2 regions of the Furfurilactobacillus rossiae genome follow, and region 1 is predicted to be linked to the other one. Evidence: riboswitches for the same ligand, from Rfam matches in the RefSeq annotation. Region 1 holds a riboswitch; the other holds the start of a gene.
What was found. A riboswitch is a leader RNA that binds a small molecule or an ion and turns the genes downstream of it on or off. The one in region 1 is predicted to bind thiamine pyrophosphate.
Positions count from the first base shown of each region.

Region 2: another riboswitch for thiamine pyrophosphate. It lies ahead of thiM (hydroxyethylthiazole kinase); the one in region 1 lies ahead of LROSL1_RS11410 (ECF transporter S component).

Region 1 covers NZ_CP040586.1:2,349,648-2,357,845, forward strand. Annotated here, with positions in the region: gene LROSL1_RS11390 (LysR family transcriptional regulator) at 1-531, shown strand, start outside; gene LROSL1_RS11395 (nucleoside hydrolase) at 688-1,659, shown strand; gene LROSL1_RS11400 (DUF4870 domain-containing protein) at 2,265-2,582, shown strand; gene LROSL1_RS11405 (ECF transporter S component) at 2,633-3,241, shown strand; TPP riboswitch at 3,362-3,451, shown strand; gene LROSL1_RS11410 (ECF transporter S component) at 3,586-4,170, shown strand; gene LROSL1_RS11415 (ABC transporter ATP-binding protein) at 4,209-5,630, shown strand; gene LROSL1_RS11420 (energy-coupling factor transporter transmembrane component T family protein) at 5,627-6,283, shown strand; gene LROSL1_RS11425 (Fic family protein) at 6,383-7,480, shown strand; gene LROSL1_RS11430 (hypothetical protein) at 8,146-8,198, opposite strand, start outside.
Region 2 covers NZ_CP040586.1:1,404,258-1,412,455, reverse strand. Annotated here, with positions in the region: gene LROSL1_RS06750 (iron-sulfur cluster biosynthesis family protein) at 78-440, shown strand; gene msrB (peptide-methionine (R)-S-oxide reductase MsrB) at 501-950, shown strand; gene msrA (peptide-methionine (S)-S-oxide reductase MsrA) at 974-1,522, shown strand; TPP riboswitch at 1,587-1,691, shown strand; gene thiM (hydroxyethylthiazole kinase) at 1,835-2,638, shown strand; gene thiD (bifunctional hydroxymethylpyrimidine kinase/phosphomethylpyrimidine kinase) at 2,650-3,459, shown strand; gene thiE (thiamine phosphate synthase) at 3,467-4,117, shown strand; gene LROSL1_RS06720 (hypothetical protein) at 4,209-4,478, shown strand; tRNA gene LROSL1_RS06715 (tRNA-Ala) at 4,552-4,624, shown strand; gene LROSL1_RS06710 (peptide ABC transporter substrate-binding protein) at 4,789-6,411, opposite strand; gene LROSL1_RS06705 (GNAT family N-acetyltransferase) at 6,855-7,403, shown strand; gene LROSL1_RS06700 (bacterial Ig-like domain-containing protein) at 7,613-8,198, shown strand, end outside.

The DNA of each region.
Region 1 (8,198 bases):
AATGCAACCTGTGTTCAAAACCGCAAACTGTTACTATCCGACCAGGCCGACGTTGCCCTAATGCTGTGGCCATTATTTAAGCCAGATCCACAATTATCAGTCATCGACTTAGGCGAACAACGCTGTTCGCTCGTTGCGGCCAGAGATGCGCCGACCACACTGGAAGCTATATTGGCACAACCGCAAGCTCACTTCGTTATCAATGAAAAACAGTGTGGCTACCGACGGGCGTTTGAACAGTATCGCCGTCAACAATATTCCGAGACACATATTCAAACGATGGAAGTCTGGAGTTTGGCAGCCATCAAGCAAACCGTAAGCGCTGGTCTGGGCTTCAGTTTTCTACCAGATTTCGTAATCCAGGACGAATTAGCAAATGGACTGCTAAAACGTTTAACTCCGAACATTCCCACGAAACTACACATTCAGCTATTGTTCCGTAAAAATTGGCACCCTGCCACTGTTGAGCAAATGGTTCAGACCATCAAAAGCCAGCTACCAACCGCTATCCCTGCTACTGATATTGATTAACCTTGTCACTGGTCTATTCGCATTTGGCCTGGACTAACTTAATAAGAAAATGAGAAATGAACGGTAGGACTTGAGTAAGGGCTTTCATTCGTCTATTATTGAGAGTGTAAATAGACACTTTCACAGTGTTAAATCTTATTTTTCGGGGGTTACAAGATGGCTACAAAGAAAATGATTCTTGATTTGGACACTGGTGTTGACGATGCCCTGGCTATTGCTTATGCGGTTGCTTCACCAGAAGTTGATCTGATTGGGATCGTTTCATCATACGGAAACGTACTGGTTGATAAATCAGCTGAAAATTCACTGGACCTATTGGAATTATTGGGTGCCACTGATGTGCCTGTCTTCTTGGGTGAATCACACTCAAGCACCACGGATCACTTTGACGTGATGGAAATCAGTCAAAAGATTCACGGTGTCAACGGAATCGGTGAAGTTAAGGTGCCAAAGGCCAAACGTGCCGTTGAATCTGAAGGCGCGGTTGATTTCATCATCGATGCTGCTCATAAATACGGTGACAACTTAATTTTGGTTCCAACTGGCCCACAAACCAACTTGGATGCAGCCATCACTAAAGACCCTGAAATCGCTAAGTTAATTGGTAACATGACCTTTATGGGTGGTGCTTTGACGGTTCCTGGTAACGTTACAGCCTTCACAGAAGCTAACATTAACCAAGATTCAGCCGCTGCCGACCGTGTCTTCCGTTCACCATTGAAGTCAACCATGGTTGGCTTAGATGTTACCCTGCGGACGCTGTTAACAAAGAAGGAAACACAACAATGGCGTGACTTAGGTACGGTTGCTGGTGAAAAGTATGCCGACATCACCGACTACTACATCGACGCCTACTACAACTTGGACATCGACAAAAACGGTTGTGCCATTCATGACCCATTGGCCGTTGGTGTTGCCATCGATCCTAGCTATGCTAAGTTGATCGATTTGAACATGAAAGTTACCCATGATGACCCAGCTAACCCTGCCGATGTTGGCCGTACAATCGGTGACACTGCACGTTTGAACGACCCAACAACCAACATGAAGGTTGCTGTGGATGTCGACAAGGACCGTTACCTCGCCCACTTCATGGACTTGTTAACCAACTTGTTCGCCAAACACTAAAATTAACTAACATCGCCTTGTGCGATATTAAATATCCGAAACGACTCCCCCTCAATTGGCGGAGTCGTTTTGTCTCACACATCTTCCTGTGAACCTGTAGCTTTAAACAGATCACTGCCCTTACGCCGATTGGAATCGCCGTTCCATGGGACCAGGTTCAACCTGCAAAACCAGCAGTTTTCACCTTCGATTCTGAGCCACAGTTCGTCTCAGAAGTCGTCCCACAACACTAAGCGGCCCAGTTCATGCCGCTAAGTGTTGTCGACACGGAACTCTGTTTTCAATCAGCTTCACTCCACTAGTGAAGCGCTAAAATACCAATGAAATAATGCGTACAAAACATCGTTTGAGAGTAAATGCTGTTCATGCGGAAATTTCGATCACGTTAGACATAGGCGTTAATATTGATACCGAGCCGTGAAAGTAACGTTAATTCGGGAGTGTGCCCGAATTTAGGTTGCGGACGGTCCCACGGCGGAGCGTATCAATATCGACAACCGTTCACACTATCTCGTAGACGGCCGATTCTGAACAAAACTTTTGGCGTGATCAAACGGGATAGCGTAAAATAAAAGTATTAATTTTATCAATACAGGAGAGGTATCATGACACATAAAATTTTAAGTGCCCTCAGTTACCTAAGCATTCTATTTCTACCCGTTTTATTTCCACTAGTCGTTTGGATTGCAGCCGCTGGACAACGCGATGTAACAACACATGCCGCACGTGCCTTCTGGACACAGTTATTGCCAACATTGATGGCTTTCGGAATTTTCTTCTTCGTGGCTGTTTACGGACTAACCATCGGACCAAACGCTGGGATGGGTTGGTTAACACTCCTTTTTATCGGAGCATTTGGTCTTGCGTCATTAGTATTGTGGTTTTATAACATCGTCATGGGCATTCGTGTCCTGCTCGACTAGACTGTTCATCCACGATTGAGGACTAAACTTTTATCCGAGAGGCTAACCATATGAAATCAAGTTCAAGCACAAATACCCGCAACCTTGTGTTGGCTGCGTTGTTTATTGCGATTATCATTGTTCAGGTTTTGGTACCCTTTTTAGGTTACATTCCCTTGGGACTCACTGCACTGGGCATTCAAATTTCAATCATTCAATTTACCGTCGCGATTGCCGCAATTGTCATGGGCCCATGGTGGGGCGGCCTTATCGGTGGCGTCTGGGGTCTAGCGTCACTCATTCAGGCTTGGACGACAGTCTACAACCTTGGTGCCTTCCTATTTCGTAATCCTGTCACCGCGATTTTGCCACGAGTAATGATTGGAATCGTCGTTGGGTACATTTTTCAAGAATTGGCGGTCAAACGACAACATCGTGGTTGGGCATTAACTTTGTCAGGCTTCATGGCTTCATTTACCAATACGGCGTTAGTTGTTATTTTCTCATGGATTACCATCGTAATGTTCCACATCTACTTTCCTGGTATTCCGCACAGTGGCACCTTCACGTGGATTTTATTATCACTGGTTGGCGTCAATGGAATTGCGGAAATGATTGCCGGCATCATTATTGTGCCAATCATCGGTGGAGCCATTTTAGCCGTTCGCCGCTCACGCTAATTAAGAGCTACGTTTGTTTGCTGACTAAACTTAAGCGTATTTTTAAACGTCGGTCGCTGACTTCTCACTAAGGTTTCATTTGAAATATGAACCGGTTTCAGCTAAGATAATTGCGTAATAACATTATATCTGGGGTGCCATTTGGCTGAGATAAAACCCATTGAACCTGATCCGGTTAATACCGGCGAAGGGAGATACGTAACCGGAATCCGTGTAAAAACGGGTTATTTTCAATACGGAAATACGACCTCTCACATCAGGCTCGACGATTGTGAGAGGTCTTTTTTTGCAATCATCGGGTTATTTTGCGGGCAAGCAGCATCCTCAACACGGAGGGAAAGGCAATGCAACAAAAAGCAGCACATTCTAACCGGTGGCATTTACGCGATGTCATTTTGATCACCATTACATCCATTTTTATGGGGATTATTTTCTTTGTCACAGGCTTTCTGTACAACGGACTGACACTAGCCCTAACGCCACTTGGTATGGCGCCGTTTGCAAACGACATTCTGTTGGGCCTGTGGACGATGGCCGGTCCGCTGGCAGCATTCATGTTGCAAAAGGTTGGTGCAGCAACGATTGGCGAGCTTCTCGCCTCAGCCGTTGAAGCCATTATCGGGGGTCAATGGGGCCCAAGTACACTGATTTCTGGTTTTGTTCAAGGTTTCGGGTCGGAACTTGGATTTACGTTCACCCTGTACCGCCGTTATGACATGGCGAGTTTATCGCTATCTGCCCTGACGACCGCGATCGTGACGTTTGCTTGGGACTTGGTCCGTTCCGGTTACGCCGCTTATCACCCGTGGATGATTGTCGCCTTGTTCATCACCCGCTTCATTTCCATGTGGGTCTTCGGCGCCCTGCTGGTTTCTGCAGTCACAAAGTTGCTTGACCGGTCACATTTATTGGACCGTCGTCACGCTTAATAAGCACCGCTAATTCTTAAGAAAAAGAGCTTGTCTGCATGTCAAAGATTAATTTGAACGATGTTACATTTCACTATGAACCCACATTACCGCCTGTCATCGAGCACCAAAACTTAGCGTTTGATGGCGGTACCTTTAACCTGTTGACGGGGCCGTCTGGCACTGGGAAATCCACGCTGCTCAAACTGATTGCCGGATTATATCCCGCATTTATGGGCGAAGCGACCGGAACTATCACGGTTAATGATCAGCCGGTAGTAGATTTGCCAGCTTCCAAACGTGCTCAACTCGTAGCGATGATGTTTCAAAATCCCAGTCAACAATTTGCGATGGAAACGCCACGCAATGAGTTAATTTTTACACTCGAGAATTTGCAAGTTCCCGCTGATAAAATGGACGCTCAGGTTAATGACGCACTGGATTTTGCTGGCGTCACGGATTTCGCTGACCGAAAGTTCACCTCATTATCCGGTGGAGAGCAACAAAAGGTCTCCCTAGCTGTGATTGTTGCGCTGAACGCTGAGGTCATCTTACTAGATGAGCCGTTTGCTAACATTGACCCAGATGCCCGTTTATTTCTGTTAACGCAACTGACCACATTAGTGAAAAAATACCACAAAACAATCATTGTCGCAGATCACGATTTATCCGATTATGAACCACTCATTGATCAACTGTATATTTTTGACGGTGAACGTCACCAAGTCCATCAAGCTGACTCCGGTGAGGCACAGACAAGATTCGCCGCTTTTGAACAACGCCAACATCAGCCTGCGCCCATTGCCCTACCAGCCGCTGAACTATCGCCTGAGTTCACACTAGATGGCTTCACAGTGGGCCACCAAGCACCACTCATTAACGATGCCAGCCTGAACATCCCCCAAGGCAAATTCGTTGTGCTCACTGGCGCAAACGGCACGGGCAAGTCAACACTGTTTGATGCACTGGTAAAATTGCAAACTTACACCGGTTCTCTCCAATGGCAAGGACAGGAAATCAGCAAATTGCGCGCTCGAAAATACGCACAATACGTTGCCCTCGTCTTTCAACAAGCCGCAAGTCAGTTTCTAACCATTACTGTAGCGGAAGAAATTGCGCTCAGCCTTAAATATCAGCAAACCGCAGCTTGGACGCAAAATCGTATTAACGCGACATTGGCTTCACTAGATTTATCTGGTCGCGATGATCAGGTCGTGTACTCATTAAGCGAAGGGCAAAAGAAAAAATTACAGGTCTTACTGATGTTGATTATGGATGTCCCCACACTGTTGTTAGATGAACCGCTGACTGGGCTAGACTTGGTTTCCGCTCACACCATCCTTAAACTATTACGCCATGCTGTAACGGAAGAGCATCATACAGTGTTGATGATTACACATCAACTCACTGATGTCAGTCAATATGCAGACTATCATCTTCATCTGAACAACCATCAACTTAGTTACGAGGCACGCCTATGAATCCAACAATTTTATTATGTCTTGTACTCTTTGTCGGTGTAGAAATCTCCTTCACTTCAGTCATTTGGGCAAACGTCGTTATCATCGCTATTTCTGTTTTGGTCATGTTGTGGCATCGTGCACCGCTTCTCTCTTATGTTCGATTGCTGCTTGTTCCCTTAATTCCAGCAGTCGGCATCTGGTTCTCCATCCGGTACTTTTCAACGGTTCAGAGCGTCCATTTTGCCTGGGTAATGGCAACGCGGATTTATGCGTATGCTTTTCTTGGCGGATTATTCACCCTCTCCACAACAACAGAAAAGACGCTAGCCTCACTTGAGCAAAACGCACACATTCCCACAACGTTTGTCTATGGCATGCTTGGTGCCTTTAACTTTGTGCCAAAGATTCGCAGTGAAGTTAAAATCATCCGTGCCAGCGCACAAATGCGTGGCATCGATCTTCACTTCTGGTCACCACAGTTGCTTTTCAAGTCAATCGTCGCCGCTCTTAACTGGTCGGAGAATCTCGCTGAAGCCATGACGTCACACGGTTTTACCGAGAATGCCCCACGCACACACCGGACCGTTATTCGGATTCCCTGGTGGAATTATGTCGTAACGGTGATTAGTATTGTTGGGTTACAGGCAATTTTATTCAGTCCGCTTAAATAGCATAATCGCTACGAGAAAAGACCACTAAAATCAGTGGTCTTTTCTCATACTTTCGATGTCAATTAGCATAAAATGACATAGATAAAGAAAAGGGAGATTATGAAAAAATTTGATTACGACACACTCAATAACCTCGTTTTAACCCCTGAAATGGTCAATAAAATGAATCAAATTTATGAGCTTCGTGGTCAAATGGCCAACCTTCGTTTAAAGAATCCGGCTGTCCTGACAAGAATGACCAAGGTTGCGAAGATTGAAAGTACGGATGCTTCCAATCGAATTGAAGGCATTTACACCAGTCAAACACGTCTTAAAAAAATAGTATCCCAAACAACGACGCCACAAAATCGATCTGAAGCTGAGATTTCAGGCTATCGAGATGTTTTAAATCTCATTCACACCAATTTTCGAGAAATCAATCTCACTACTTCAAATATCCTTACACTTCATAAACACCTTTTTCGCTTCACTGAAGATTCATGGAGCGGTCATTTCAAAGATATTAATAATCAAGTTCTTGAAACCACTGAAAATGGCGAGACCACTGTCCGTTTCAATCCACCAGCCGCGCATTTGACCCCAAATTTAGTTGATGAATTATGTCAACAATTTTCAGAGGCGGTCGACCGAAGCAAATTGCCCGTCCTATTACTTTGCGCCGCATTTACATTTGATTTCGTGACCATTCATCCATTTCGAGACGGTAATGGTCGAATGTCTCGCCTACTGATGCTATTAACGTTATCGCGAGCTGGTTTTACAGTCGGCCAATTCATCAGTTTGGAAAAATTAATTGAAGAACAAAAAGACGCTTGCTACGCTATCTTGCAAGAGAGGACCGTTGGTTGGTCGGAGAATAGCAATAATTATGGTCCCTTTATCAATTTTTTCCTGAGTGTTGTTCTCCAGACATATCGAGATTTTCACGATCGGCTAACGCCCTTACCAACTGACTTCGAAAAAATCACACCTAAACGCGATTCACGTTCAACCACTAAGCCCAAACGCCTCACGCCACAATTACTAGTGATGAATGCTCTTCAAGAAGCACTCATCCCCATTAACAAGCAGCAAATTATGAATGCAGTCCCTCAATACAGTCAGAAAACGATTGAACGTACACTGAGGCAACTCGTTGATGCTCACTCGGTTAAAATGTCTGGTCGATCCCGTGGGACTAAGTATCAGTTAGCTTAAATGCCTTACTACTTTGAAAACAAAGTGGCCTTTTTCTATGTAAAAAGAGCACCATGAACACCAACTCTCGCTGATGTTCATGGTGCTCAATTTTCGTGAAACCTCACTGTCTTTCAAACTAACAATAAATTTTTGACCGTATCAATAGGCCAGAATAAGAATCGAAAAACAGACGATAATCACAATCTCTCCCAAGAATTCTGCTGTAATCAACGCTTCTGGTTCAATAAAGATACTCTCGGTGGTTATAGTACTTGCAGCTTTACGTAACCTTGTTCTGTTTATCCAGCTGATTACAAAATACGCGATTAGTAATAGATTAATTGATAATCCCCACACCACAAGTACAGACATCGGCGCGTCAAGCAAAAGGAAGCCAACTGCCACTGACAAAACAAGCAAAATCCTTAAAACCTTTGCCAGTCTACTAAACATTGAAAACACTGGTCGAGGAGCAAGCGTCTTTATTTTCTTGTAGTATTCTCGCACAGTTTGTTTTTGAGCTTTGTGTTTACGATTGTGCTGACTGATCAAATGTTGGTCGATGGCTACCCAAAGAAACAGATAGAGTGCCACCACTAGAGCATTAATCACGAGAAAATTAAAATATTCGATTTTATCCCTCTTTTTCTGCGGACATTTTATCTTTTTAAGCCTAAGTTCGTTTAATTCAGGAAATCGACAACTTGGAGTGCAATCAACACTAATGGGGGAAGCA
Region 2 (8,198 bases), 950 kb from region 1:
AAAGGTATCGTTAAGTACGCAAGACACAATTTAATTGTGTACGAGATACATTCTTTTGATCTATAAGGAGGGTCACTATGAAATTATCCATGTCATCAGATGCTAAAACTAAAATTGCGGCCGTTATGGGCCCGAATCAACGTTTATTACTCAGTTTTGACGATGGTGTCGGGCCGTTTTCAAACGTCGGCTATTGCTCACTGGATACGTCGTTTGATCTGATCATTGTCGACAAGGATGCACTGACACCGGACTATGACGCTATGATTGATTCAGATCTAGGCCCTGTGGCTGTAAAAGGCTACAGTAAGACTTATATGTCCGAACACATGCAATTAACAGAAAATACAACATTTAACACCTTACAACTAACTGGTGATAGTGAACAGCTGGATCCAAACGTTCAAATCAGGGTGATGTCTGGTTCAACAGCAGAATAGTCGCACAAACATCATCAGCACCCGGCAATGTTGATTTACAAGGAGAAGGAGACCTGACAATTGGCAAAAGACAAACAAGCAAACATTGATAGATTAAGTCCAGAAGCATACGCCGTTACCCAGGAAGCCGCCACCGAACGGCCGTTTTCTGGTAAGTATGACGCCTTCTATCAAGATGGCATTTACGTTGATATTGTCAGTGGTGAACCGTTATTTTCCTCAACGGATAAATATGATGCCGGTTGTGGCTGGCCGTCATTCACACATCCGATAACGAAAGGAACGTTAGCGGAGCATCGTGACCAATCATTGGGCATGGAAAGAACAGAAGTCCGCAGTAAGGAAGCGGATTCTCACTTGGGTCACGTGTTCACGGACGGACCTCAAACAGAGGGCGGACTTCGCTACTGCATTAACTCGGCGGCTCTGAAGTTTATTCCGGCAGACGAATTGACACGCAATGGTTACGAAAAATATGCTAAACTGTTCCCAAACGTTAAGCAGGTTTAATAATAGTGATGGAGGCGCATTAAATGGCAGAAGAGACGGCAATTTTTGCAGGTGGTTGTTTTTGGTGTATGGTCAAGCCGTTTGAAACGGTAGCTGGCATCAATAAGGTGGTATCAGGTTATACCGGTGGACATGTGCCTAATCCAACATATGAACAGGTATGTAGCCATACAACTGGGCATACAGAAGCAGTTAAAATTTGGTTTGACCCAGAAGTAATGTCCTACGACAAACTGGTTCAAATCTATTGGCAACAAACGGACCCCACAGATGCGATGGGTCAATTCCAGGATCGTGGTGATAGTTATCGTCCCGTTATTTTTGTCAAAGATGAGACACAACGTCGAATTGCAGAGGCTTCCAAAAAGGCACTAGCTGAATCCGGTCGTTTTGATGCACCAATTGTGACGCAAATTGAAGATGCCAAACCGTTTTATCCGGCGGAAGATTACCATCAGGATTTCTATAAAAAGAATCCGTTGCGTTATGCAATGCAGGAGAGTGGCGGCCGTGAAGCCTTTATTGATAAGAAATGGAAGACAGCTGAACCGATCTCAAAAACAACTGACTAATGTTAATAAACGTAATCTTACTTCTAATTAGAATACCGAGTATGCTAAAATAATGTCACGTAAACTATTCCACTAGGGGTGTTCGGCAATTGCTGAACTGAGACGATAGATATCGGACCCTTCGAACCTGTAAGTTGAGACTTGCGAAGGAAAGTGGCCAGTGTGTGATTGTTTTTTAGGCACTGAACCTTTTTCCTATGGTTCAGTGCCTTTTTTGTTGCCGTTTAACGTCGCTGTCTATTTATTGAGTTTCTGATCAGCATCATCAATATTAGTTACTGTTTGACACCATTATCGAATTGGAGGATCACAATGAACTTGTCTTTATTGGAAACCATCCGGAAAACTAACCCTGTTGTCTTTACTGTTGCTAACAGTGTCACGATTGCGGAAGTGGCAAACGCCGTTAACGCTATCGGTGCTTCTCCCATTATGTCAAAAGCTAAGGAAGAGGCCGGCGATTTGGTGGGGATTGCTGGCGCAGTTGCGTTAAATTTAGGTACTTGGACGCCTGATCAAATTGGCCAAATGGTGACTGTTGGCAGCCTGGCCAATCAGCATCAACGGCCGGTTGTGATCGATCCGGTAGCGGTTGGGTTACCAAGCCGCCGCCAACAGTTTGATCGACTAATAGCCAATATCCAACCAACAGTTATTCGAGCAAACGCAGGAGAAATGGCAGCATTGTCAGGAGATTTATCTAACAGTAAGGGAATTGACGCTACGGGTGCTGTGTCTGATCCTAAACGCATTATTCAGGCTGTGGCACTGCATTATCATTGTGTTGCTGTGATGACCGGAGCTGTCGATTGGATCAGCGATGGTCAGCAGACAGTCAGTCTTCATGTCGGAACACCATTATTTGCGACGCACGTTGGTTCAGGAGACATGCTTAGCAGCGTTTTAGCTGCATACTTAGCAGTGGAGCCCAATGCGATGACAGCCGCAGTGACTGGTACTGCCATTTTTGGTGCAACCGGTCAATGGGCAGTTAACCAAGCTGATCTAACACTTATGCAGCCTGGTTCGTTTGGTATCGCCTTGATGGATAGTTTTAGTCAAGTGACAGCGGAAACGCTATCGTCATATCTTAAAGATAAGGTCGTAGATGAATAATGACAGAACAGATGACATCACAATTTCCACAGGCTCTTTCCATTGCAGGTTCTGATTCTGGCGGTGGGGCAGGCATGCAGGCCGATTTAAAAACAATTCAAGAACGACACGTTTTTGCAACGACGGTTTTGGTGGCTATTACAGCCCAAAATACCTTGGGTGTGCAGGACTTCATGGCTTTGCCAACCAAAATTATTGACGAACAGTTTGCTTCGTTAGATGCTGATCTGGCCATCAAGGCTTGTAAGACTGGCATGCTCGCTGACTCTATCCGTGTCCATAATGTTGTTGAAAATCTTACCCGTTATGACTTTGGTCCACTCACGGTTGATCCAGTGATGATCGCTAAAGGTGGTGCACCATTATTGGCCGAAGACGCTATTGATACCGTTAAAAAAGAACTAATTCCGTTAGCCACCATTGTGACGCCGAACCTTCCTGAAGCTGAGGCACTAACAGGGTTAACCATTGAAAATGATGCTGACATGCAGCGCGCCGGACAACAATTACAGGCGATGGGGGCCAAAAACGTGATGGTCAAAGGCGGTCACGAGGCGGATCCGACAACGGCCAGTGATTTTGTTTTGCTTGAAAACGGACGGTCGTTTTGGCTGAGAAGTCCGCGCTTTGATACACACAATACGCACGGTACCGGCGACACGCTATCTGCCTGCATCACTGCAGAATTAGCCAAGGGTAGCGACATTGAAACGGCCATTCGGACGGGCAAAGCCTATGTAAGTGCGACGATTGCACAAGGCATCAAAGTGGGCCACGGTCATGGTCCGCTTAATCACTGGGCTGTGGTGTCGGAGGAATAAACGAACGATGAAATTTCAGAAAGAACAATTAGCAGCCTATTTTGTTGCGGGCTCTCAGGACATGGTTGATGGCCGCCAACTGCCAGAAGTTTTAGAGACGGCCATTGCCGGCGGTATCACGGCTTTTCAATATCGTGAGAAGGGTCCCCACGCACTTTCTGGTGACGCCAAACTAAAATTGGGCAGCATATTAAGAGAATTATGCAAACAAGCTAAGATTCCGTTTATTGTTGATGACGATTTTGCACTAGCAAAACGTCTTGAAGCTGATGGTGTCCATGTTGGGCAATCAGATGAAGCAATTGCCAAGGTTATAGACGAAGTACCAGACATGATTATTGGTTACTCATGTCACACACTTGCTCAGATTCGCAAGGCTAATGTGCTCACTGCCGTTGACTATATTGGTAGTGGACCGATTTTTCCAACCATTTCCAAAGCTGACGCAGATCCAGCTGTTGGCACCGACGGGCTGACAAAACTCGTTAGTGCATCGGTAAAGCCCATTGTCGCGATTGGTGGCATTAGTCTGACTAACCTTAATGAGATTAAGGCCACCGGTGCGGCAGGTGCTGCGGTAATTAGTTTATTAACGAGAGCCACAAATATAAAAGCCGCCGCAACTGCTATTCGACAAGCCTTTTCAAGCAAATCTTGAGCCTTGTTTATGAACGTGGGTCAACGCTTGCAACACTCTGTGAAAATCGCTACACTAAGTGACGTTTATAAAATCGTTTGGAGGCAGTGAAATGAAAAACAGACCTAAACCAATAAATCCGGCAATGCCGACAAATATTGCGGTGGTAATGCTTACTTTAGGCGTTCTTGTTGGCGGAATTATTGGCTGGCTACTGCCAATACCATTTGACGGTTCATTTATCTTAGGCGTGGTTATCATGTTGATTTTTGACTTTGCTTTTTTGGCTATTTACCGACGTGTAACGATCGCTAAACAAAAAGCAGCCAATGCACAATTGGCCGCGACACAGTCAACAGACCAACCTGCTGAAAAAAAGTAGACTGGTAGATTGCGGTGTTACTAAGTTGTGCTATGCTTGACAGTGAAATAACAGCAGAGATGGCTGTTATTTTGGGCCCGTAGCTCAGTTGGGAGAGCGCCTGCTTCGCATGTAGGAGGTCGACAGTTCGAATCTGTTCGGGTCCATAAAAGTCTTATTAAGAATCAACATGAAATACAAAGGCATCCTGTTCCCAGAAATCAGGAACAGGATGCCTTTGTATTAAGATGCGTTTTAAAATTTCGGGACTGTAAGGTCATTCACGTCGTCAATTCTACATAAGTTAATGCTACACCTTGTTTTAGTGTGCTTACTTAAGTTCAACATTTTGATAATTGTAGTTAACCCCGGCACTACTGTAAACCAAATCGTGAATATTGCTACGTTGAAGCGTACCGCCAACTGATGAGCCCCAGAAAAGCGGCACAATACCAACATCTTTGGTCAGCGTGCGTTGGGCATTTAAGAGGTCTTGATAACGGGCGTTACTGTTTAAGGCGTCTTGACCAGCAGCTAAATCCATGTCGTGATCAAACGCTGTACTCGTCCATTTTGCGTTAATTTGTTTATTTTGACTTTGAAAAAGCGATAAGAAAGTTGTTGGGTCGTTAAAGTCACCATTCCAAGTTAAAATCGTGGCGTCATAATTCCCCGAAGTAATGTCACTTAACTGCGCCTTTAAGGGAACTGTTTGGACATTAACCGTTACGTGAGGCAGTTTTTGCCATTGAGATTGAAGATATTCTGCCAGCTGCTTGCCGTTGTTTTGATCATTCGCTAATAGCGTAATGTTCAGGTTCTGTTTGCCACTTTCTTTGAGACCAGTTGCCATGAGTTGTTTTGCATGTGCCATATCATACTTAGTCACTGCGGGTACTGCTGCTTCGCTCGCAAAGTCCTTATGAGTTGATGGATTAGTAACCAATTTTGCTGGTGTAAACCCAGTTGCAGGGGTAGAACCGTCTTGCAACGTATTCCGCGTTAGTTGTTGACGGTTAATCGCATTCGACAAGGCTTGGCGCACAGATTGATTTTGAAGTGGTGACTTTTTTGTTTGATTAAGTCCAACAAAGCCCGAGGCCGCGCCACTACGATATTTATAATCGGCTGCCTGCTTTTCATTAGCGACTTGTGTGCCAGACAGCCTGACAAGGTCGGCCTTGCCTGTCTTATACAGGTTCAATGCCGTGCTTGGGTCTTTGACAACCGTAAAGTGAATACTGTTTAAATGCACAGTACGTTTGGCCCAGTAAGCACCATTGCGCTTAAGTGTCCACGTATTATTGGTACCGTGCCAGCCCGTTACTTTGAAAGCACCGTTGTAAACTTGATGCTGAGCAGTTAGGCCGTATTGCTTACCATATTTTGTGACAACTCGATGATCTTGAGGTAGAAACTGCGGCATTGTCAATAACTGTTTGAAATAGGGAATCGGTTTATCAAGAGTAACCTGCAAACGGTAGCGTGATGTTGCGTGAACGCCCAAGCTTTGAACTGGGACCGATCCTTTTTGAATCTTATCCGCGTTGTGCACACCAGAAAACAGGTAAGCATATTGGGAGGCCGTTTTAGGGTCATTAGTTCGCTGCCATGCCTGAACGAAATCCCTTGCCGTTACAACATCACCATTTGACCAATGTGTATTGTGCCGGAGTATGAAGTTCCATTGAAGACCGTTTTTCGAAACGGTTGTGTGTGTCGCAAGTGCCTGTGCTGGTGTGCTGTTGGTTGTTTTGTAAAGGCCAGTCATAGTGTTGACCAATGCTGTGTGAGAAGTGCTGTCCGTGGCCTTTGATGGATCCAAAGTAATCATTTCAGTGGGTGAAACGACGGTTATGGTTTTCTTACTCGTGGTATTACGATGGCAGGCGGCTAAACTCGTGGCTGTCAATAATGAAGTGACAATTAATGCAAATTTTGTAAAGCGTTTCATGAATATCTTCCCCTATGAAAGTTTTGATTAACCCAGTAAAAAAGACAGCCCACGCGGACTGTCTTTGGTCAAAAAAACACCAAGTCCGCGGTTTGATACCCATGCAGACTTGATGTCTAAAGCACATCAATGAATAAGCCGGCACGGATACAATTTGAGTATCACACTCAGATTGCATCCGTGTTAACGGCGGTTACGCAACCTGATTACCAGCTTTGCCAAGTATTGAGTTGTTGTGCGCAACGGTTCATGACGAACTTCCTTTCACTTAAACTGTCTTTTTTAACTGGTGACTACGATACAGAATTAAAGATAATCTTGTCAAGTACGTTTGCTAAACAATTTTCTCTAAAAAACGATTTAAAATAATCAGAAAAGCTAATTTGACAGGCATTTTTATGGTAAATTGAAAGCCATAAAATGTTTTTATTGAGGGGATAAACATGTTTACACATCAAATTGATGCTCACTTGGCCTTGAAATTATTAAGCACTGAAGATGCCGAGGACTTAATCACCTATATTGCGGAAGATCGCCAGGAACTTAGAAAGTGGATGACGTGGGCAGATAAAATGCAATCTGTTGAGGACGAACAAGACTTTATTCATTATGCCCGTGGTCGTTTTGCTGACAACCTAATGTTGCCATTGACAATCGTCATGGATGGCAAGCCGATTGGCAGTTTAGATTTGCATGAGATTGATAACGTTAACCGGCATGCGTCGATCGGCTATTGGCTAAGTTCTCAGTATCAAGGACAAGGTATTATGACCCGGTCCGTCGAACGTTTACTGACAATTGGGTTTGATGAATTCAATTTACATAAAATCATCTTAACCGCCGATGTGAATAATAAGGCTAGCCAGGCCGTTGCTGAAAGATTAGGTCTTCACCAAGAGGGAACGATGCGTGATCAGGAAATTATCAATGGTCAATTTTGTAGCTTTGTTCAGTATGCAATGTTAGAAGATGAGTGGGCGAATGAAGATTAAATTTAAGGGCATTTAGTGCCTTTTTAACTTCTTTCAGCCAAGTTATCTAGTAACCCCATATCGCATTAACATCACCACCTTTAGTGAATTTTGTGATAAAGAAACATAAATGCTTTAATAGGGCTGTTCAACGCCGTTTTTATTGAGTACAATAGTTTTAGAAAATCTTAATGATTCCAGTTTGCGATAAATGTTTAGGAGTGAGCCCCATGATTGAACCACATCGAAAAACAACTGAACAAAAGGATTCACAGGCACAAAATCAGTTACGTGTGATTACCAATCAGGCCACTGTCATTGCGCAAGATCAAACGACCTATGTAGGTGGACCTCACTATGGTAAGACAAGTTTTGTTAAGGCTGTCTATGACGCTACAGGTCAGGCCGTTGATCCAGCAAAAGTTCAAGTTGACCTCACCAACGTCAACTGGGACCAACCGGCCGATTACCGGATTAATTTGCAGTATACCAATCCTGGAAAAACGGTGTCTGCGACTGCACATTTACATATTTTTGCGTTGGATGGCCGTGACATTACTATTCATGCCGGCGAGCCAATACCTGACAAAACTGCTTTTATAAAACGACTAGTGGATCCAGGTCACATGGCTAACGCGACCCAGAATGTCAAAATTAAATTTGACGATGGTGAGCCTAACATTATGGCAGACAACAGTTACGGGTTAATGCTGACGTATACCGTTAATGGTGTCACAGCTGGTGCGCATCAAGTCCTTCATATCTTAGAAAATATGGTTCACGTCAACACGGCCAACCAGACCACCTATGTGAATG